Methylobacillus flagellatus KT: one gene and its partner. The protein of the gene in region 1 interacts with the protein of each later gene in a pairwise test. Links are inferred from orthologs where the notes say so. Each region holds a gene or a part of one and is shown in the gene's direction. Other genes may lie near its edges. The genes, in order: uvrD and lpdA.

Region 1 (3,268 bases):
CCCACTGCCGTCAATTCGTCACATTTGACAGTCAGAATATTTTCACCACCTAGAATAAATTAGGCATATACTCGCAATTGATTGATTAGCGATTATTATTAACAGCAGAATCAATTGCCTGCTTGGCATGTTCTATATATTGTATATGCGACAGGCAAAAAAAACCCCGATTAAAGGGGAGTAAAATCGGGGTTAAGCATTTAAGCCTCATTGGGATAAGGCTTCCCGCTCAGGGAGGAAAGCGGGAGACGAGTGCGTCGTCTGGAAAATAAGACCGGGCCTTGGCAGGATAGTTCACTCAAAGTGCATTTTTTACATCTGTTTACAATTATGCACTAAAAAGGCCCGTCTGCAGCGTCACGACTGCGGTTCTCTTCGCTGCTTTCACCTGCGATAATGCAGGCTATGACGAACCCAACCACCACCTTGCTCGACGGCCTCAATGAAAAGCAACTCGAAGCCGTCACCCTTCCGCACCAATCCGCACTCATCCTGGCTGGCGCCGGCAGCGGCAAGACCCGCGTGCTCACCACGCGCATTGCCTGGCTGATCCAAACTGGACAAGTCTCACCGCACGGCATTCTTTCCGTAACGTTCACCAACAAAGCCGCCAAGGAAATGCTGACCCGACTGGGTGCGATGCTGCCTATCAACATCCGCGGCATGTGGGCCGGAACCTTCCATGGTTTATGCAACCGCCTGCTGAGGGCGCACCATCGTGAAGCGGAACTGCCCCCCACATTCCAGATACTGGACACGGCAGACCAGCTTTCTGCGATCAAGCGCGTCATGAAAGCGATGAATATCGATGACGAGAAGTTTCCACCCAAACAGGTGCTGGGCTATATCAACAGCTGCAAGGAGGAAGGCCTGCGCGCCTATGCAGTAGATGCCTATGACAGCCATTCGCAACGCATGCGCGAAATCTTCGAAGAATACGACAAGCAATGCCAGCGCGAAGGTGTGGTGGATTTCGCGGAACTGCTGCTGCGCTGCTATGAATTATTGAGCAGCAACAAAAGCATTCGCGAACATTACCAGCAGCGCTTCAAGTACATCCTGGTGGACGAATTCCAGGACACCAACCGCCTGCAATACCTGTGGCTGAAGCTACTCGCCGGCACGAACAACTGCATCTTTGCCGTCGGTGATGACGACCAGTCCATCTATGCCTTCCGCGGCGCGCGGGTGGGCAATATGCGCGACTTCGAGCATGATTTCAATGTGCAGAACGTCGTGAAGCTGGAGCAGAACTATCGCTCCCACAGCAATATCCTGGACGCAGCGAATGCCATCATCATGCATAACCGCAACCGGCTGGGAAAGAATCTCTGGACATCTGCAGGCAAGGGCGAACCTATCCGCATTTACGAAGGCTACAACGACAAGGATGAGGCGGTGTTCATCGTTGATGAGATCAAGGCTTTGCATAAGGAAGGCATAGAACTCAGCCAGATCGCCCTGCTTTATCGTTCCAATGCCCAGTCCCGCATCCTGGAGCATGAATTGTTCTCAGCAGGACTGCCTTACCGCGTCTATGGCGGATTACGCTTTTTCGAGCGGGCGGAAGTCAAGCATGCACTCGCCTATTTACGCCTGATCGCCAACGGCGATGATGATACTGCCCTGTTACGTGTCATCAATTTCCCCACTCGCGGTATCGGTGCGCGCAGCCTGGAACAATTGCAGGAACTGGCCCGCCAACAGGACAGCAGCCTTTGGCAGGCCGCCTGTGCCAAGGCGGGTGATGGCCGCCCAGGCCGTGGCCTGGAAGGTTTTGTCGCGCTGGTCAAGCAAATGCAGGAAGAATCCATCGGCCTGACACTTGCTGAGCAGGTGGAGCTCGCCACCAGGCTTTCCGGCTTACGGGATCATTATGCTGCGGATAAGGAAGGCGAAGACCGCCTTGCCAACCTGGATGAGCTGGTCAATGCCGCCATTGCCTTCATGAACCAGGATATCGGCATGCCAGTGGATGAGAACGGCGAAGTCGCCATGTCCATGCTTGCGCAATTCCTTGCCCACGCCAGCCTGGAGGCTGGCGAACACCAGGCAGATGTCGGCCGCGACGCGCTGCAGTTAATGACTGTGCATGCCGCCAAGGGCCTGGAGTTTCATACCGTTTTCATCAGTGGGCTCGAGGAGGGCCTATTTCCGCACGAGCAGAGCAGTTACGAGTCCAATGGCCTGGAAGAAGAGCGTCGCCTCATGTACGTAGCCGTGACCCGTGCGCGCCAGCGGTTGTATCTCAGTTTTGCACAGAGCCGCATGCTGCATGGGCAGGTGCGCTACGGCATCCCGTCACGCTTCCTGGATGAAATCCCGGAAGCGTTGGTCAAGCGCCTGAACACTGTCTCGAACAAATCCTATGGCAGCACCAGCCAATACCCGGCCGCTGCTCCAGCTCCAGCTGCGCGCCCTCAAGCCAGCATGCCGTGGAAAATCGGGCAGGCCGTTGCCCACAGCAAATTTGGCCAGGGCGTAGTGGTCAATTACGAAGGCAATGCCAATGATCTGCGCGTACAGGTCAACTTTGGGCGTGAAGGGCTGAAATGGCTGGCGCTGGAATACGCCAAGCTGGAACCGCTATAGCAGTTCAACACGTCCAGGCCGCGGCATCTTGAAAATGTCGCGATTGCTGACATACTGGAATGCCAGCATCAACGCGCTGGCAAACAGCATGCAGGCAAACACCAGCACCAGCATCAGAAAGCCGCCCATGGTCTTGGAGGCCGCTGACATCATCCCCACCAGCACGCCCGCCAGTGTCATGCTCAACATGATGATTAATGTCACGGCTACCCATGTCAGCAATAATGGCAGCAGGTACTGAATGAAGGCAGCCAAGCTGGACTTGATGGCACGCCCCACTGAATACTCTTGGTAAGCCACCAATGCCGGGGCAAACCAAATCACCAACACCAATGGCGTCAGCAGCAGCATCAACTTGACCAAGATGGGAAAGGACTGCTCCAGCACCTGTTCCGGGTTCTCTTCATTCCGGGCCATGGCTTCGAGCTGCATGGCATCTTCTGCGGTCAGGAGGTTGATGAGCAGCACATAGGCTACACAGATGGCACCCAGGCCCAGCAGCTTCCTGAAGCTGGGCTTGATTTCATTGAGCAGATCACCCAAGTCGCTTTCGCGGCCAATATCGGCATCGCGATAGAACCCGACTGCCAAAGCCAGAAAAGCAGGCAATAAGAGGAAAGAAACAAATTTCAGGCCGATGAGGCCAGGCAGCATGGCAAAGAAGAAGACGTGCGCC
Region 2 (3,207 bases), 1.8 Mb from region 1 along the record:
CCTCATCAAGGCCTCGGTCAATGCATTGCGCGCCTACCCTAACTTCAATGCTTCACTGTCTGCCGATGGCGAAAGCCTGATCCTCAAGCAGTATTACAATGTCGGCTTCGCCTGCGATACCCCGGACGGTCTGGTAGTGCCCGTGATCCGCGATGTCAACCGCAAGGACGTGCTTGAAATCGCTGCCGAGCTGGGCGAGCTTTCTGCCAAGGCACGTGAACGCAAACTCAAGGTCGAGGAAATGCAGGGCGGCTGTTTTACCATCTCCAGCCTGGGGGGCATTGGCGGTACGGCTTTCACCCCCATCATCAATTGCCCAGAAGTGGCAATTCTGGGCGTCTCGCGCTCCAGCATCCGGCCGGTATACAACAGTAAGACCAAGGAGTTCGAGCCGCGCCTGGTCCTGCCTTTGTCCCTATCTTATGACCACCGCGTGATCGACGGTGCCGATGGTGCACGCTTCACCAGTCACCTGCGCATGGTACTGTCCGACGTGCGTCGTTTGTTGCTGTAAGGATTGAGGGATCAAGATGAGCAAAATTATTGAAGTATTGGTTCCCGATATCGGCAACTTCGATAGCGTGGACGTCATTGAAGTCCTAGTGAAGGCTGGCGACACCATCGCCAAGGAAGACGCGCTGATTACCCTGGAGTCCGACAAAGCCTCCATGGACATCCCCTCTTCCCACGCAGGCGTGGTCAAGGAAGTCAAGGTCAAGGTCGGCGACAAGGTTGCCAAGGGTTCGCTGATCCTGCTGCTGGAAGAAGCTGGTACAGACCAGGCGAGCACGACCGCCGATGCGGCACCTGCAGCCAAGGAAGAATCCAAACCTGTCCCTGCAGCAACTCCTGCCGCACCGGAGCCGGCTACTGGCGACTCCGATATCAATACCGAAGTCGTGGTGCTCGGCTCCGGGCCTGGCGGCTATACAGCTGCTTTCCGCGCTGCCGACCTCGGCAAGCAAGTCGTACTGATTGAGCGCTATTCCACTCTGGGCGGCGTCTGCCTCAATGTGGGCTGCATTCCTTCCAAGGCCTTGCTGCACACCGCCAAAGTCATCACCGAGGCTGAGGAAACTAGCCTCCACGGCGTCAGCTTCGGCAAGCCCAAAATTGATCTCGAAGCTTTGCGTGCCTGGAAAGCCAATGATGTGGTCGGAAAACTCACTGCTGGCCTCGCGCAAATGGCGAAGCAACGCGGTGTGACCGTAGTGCAGGGCGTAGGCAAATTCACCAGCCCCCACCAGATCGCCGTGACTGCAGCCGACGGCAAGGTCACCACTGTAGGCTTTCAGAACGCCATCATCGCTGCTGGCTCCCAGGCTACCAAGTTCCCCGGCGCACCTGAAGATGAGCGCATCATGGACTCCACCGGTGCGCTAGCGCTGGCAGATGTGCCTAAGCGACTGCTGGTGATCGGCGGCGGCATCATCGGCTTGGAAATGGGGACAGTATACGAGGCGCTAGGCAGCAAGGTCAGCGTGGTCGAATTCATGGATGGCCTCATTCCCGGTGCCGACCGCGACCTGATCCGCCCATTGCAGAAGCGCATGGAAAAACGCTTCGAACGTATCATGCTGTCGACCAAGGTAGCCAACATCGAAGCCAAGAAAGACGGCATCCACGTCAGCTTCGAAGGTGAAAACGCACCCAAGGAAATCGAGGTCTACGACCGCGTGCTGGTTTCCATCGGCCGCCGTCCGAACGGCAAGAACATCGGCGCCGAAAACGCAGGCGTTGCGGTAGACGATCGTGGCTTCATCACAGTCGACAAACAAATGCGTACCAATGTGCCGCATATCTTCGCGATCGGCGACATCGTCGGCCAGCCCATGCTGGCGCACAAGGCAACCCATGAAGCCAAGGTGGCGGCTGAAGTCATTGCCGGGCACAAGGTCGAGTTTCAGGCTATGGTGATTCCTTCCGTTGCCTATACTGATCCCGAGGTGGCCTGGGCAGGCGTGACAGAAACCGAAGCCAAGGCCAAGGGCCTAGAAATCGAGAAAGCCTCCTTCCCATGGGCGGCAAGCGGCCGGGCGTTATCCATTGCCCGCTCCGAAGGCGCTACTAAGCTGATCTTTGACAAGGAAACCCACCGTGTGATCGGTGCCGGCATTGTCGGCACCAATGCTGGTGAACTGTTGGCAGAGGCTGTGCTTGCAATCGAAATGGGCGCCGATGCGCACGACCTAGGGCTCACCATTCACGCCCACCCGACCTTATCCGAGACCATCTGCTTCGCGGCGGAAATCAAGGAAGGCACCATCACCGATATGTTGCCGCCAAAGAAGCGCTAAATTTTTGTGCTTTGCTTTCAAAGTCAATAAAAAACGGCGCTTTAGCGCCGTTTTTTATTGAGGTCCAGCCTAAAGATCGCAGACCCCATCGTCAAGAATTGGTAATTCCTCACAAGTCGTTCTAGAATTCCAGAATTTGAGAATGAAAAGTATTTATCAAAATGATATTGAACCGCTTGCTAATGTCCATTGTTTTACTATGCCCTACGGCCTCCGTTGTCGCAGATAATATTACTGCAGAAGATCGCTTATATACCTTCTCATGGTATTTTCAGGATGGCTCACCGCTATCGCCTAGAGGAGGAAGTACACGCGGCACGACAATCCAACTTGTCACAGAACCCACGGCCGAATGGCACGCTTTGCAAGAACCAGGTATTACCCAGCTCGAACGCGATCGCCGTGCCATTCTTGCCATGGCAGGGGAGTACCGCGTGAGTTTCGACTTTATTGAAACCACGGGATTTGTCGCTGCCTATAAGCCAGAACGTCCCTACCGCAGTTGGGGAACGGAAAAAGTCTATGTCGTGGAGGATACTGGTCGCGATATCGTATTGCAGCATTTGCTGGTGATGTCATTCACAGATAAAGATGGCAAAACCCATGGCCCTCATGTCACCAAGCACTGGCGCCAGGACTGGCGGTACGAACCGACTGATCAGCTAGTGTATCTGGGCAACAATACCTGGCAACGCATCCAGGTTCCTGCGGAACGACAACGCGGCCACTGGCGGCAAACTGTTTACCAGGTGGATGATAGTCCGCGCTATTCCGGCATTGCACAATGGCAGCACCTGGGGAACTACTCAAGCTGGAATGACGAGAATGGCTGGCGCCCATTGCCACGGCGCGAATACTCCGTACGGAGCGATTATGATGTATTGATTGGCAACAACCGCCACACTATCAC

What was found.
Region 2: the proteins of uvrD (region 1) and lpdA interact in binary tests that used the Escherichia coli proteins (3 or more experiments, as listed by UniProt). The link is inferred for Methylobacillus flagellatus KT from one-to-one orthologs.

Annotation. Positions count from the first base shown.
Region 1 is NC_007947.1:369,164-372,431, reverse strand. Bases 52-2,994 are described here. They hold uvrD (DNA helicase II), read left to right. Parts: upstream 52-396; coding sequence 397-2,592; downstream 2,593-2,994. Other genes in these bases: MFLA_RS01865 (BPSS1780 family membrane protein), read right to left, coding at 2,587-2,994. Also shown: more of MFLA_RS01865, read right to left, coding at 2,995-3,268. UniProt on the Escherichia coli protein: A helicase with DNA-dependent ATPase activity. Unwinds DNA duplexes with 3'-5' polarity. Translocates on single-stranded DNA with 3'-5' polarity. Initiates unwinding more efficiently from a nicked substrate than double-stranded DNA.
Region 2 is NC_007947.1:2,218,553-2,221,759, forward strand. Bases 32-2,913 are described here. They hold lpdA (dihydrolipoyl dehydrogenase), read left to right. Parts: upstream 32-530; coding sequence 531-2,297; downstream 2,298-2,913. Other genes in these bases: aceF (dihydrolipoyllysine-residue acetyltransferase), read left to right, coding at 32-514; MFLA_RS10605 (DUF6607 family protein), read left to right, coding at 2,660-2,913. Outside these bases: more of aceF, read left to right, coding at 1-31; more of MFLA_RS10605, read left to right, coding at 2,914-3,207. UniProt on the Escherichia coli protein: Lipoamide dehydrogenase is a component of the glycine cleavage system as well as of the alpha-ketoacid dehydrogenase complexes.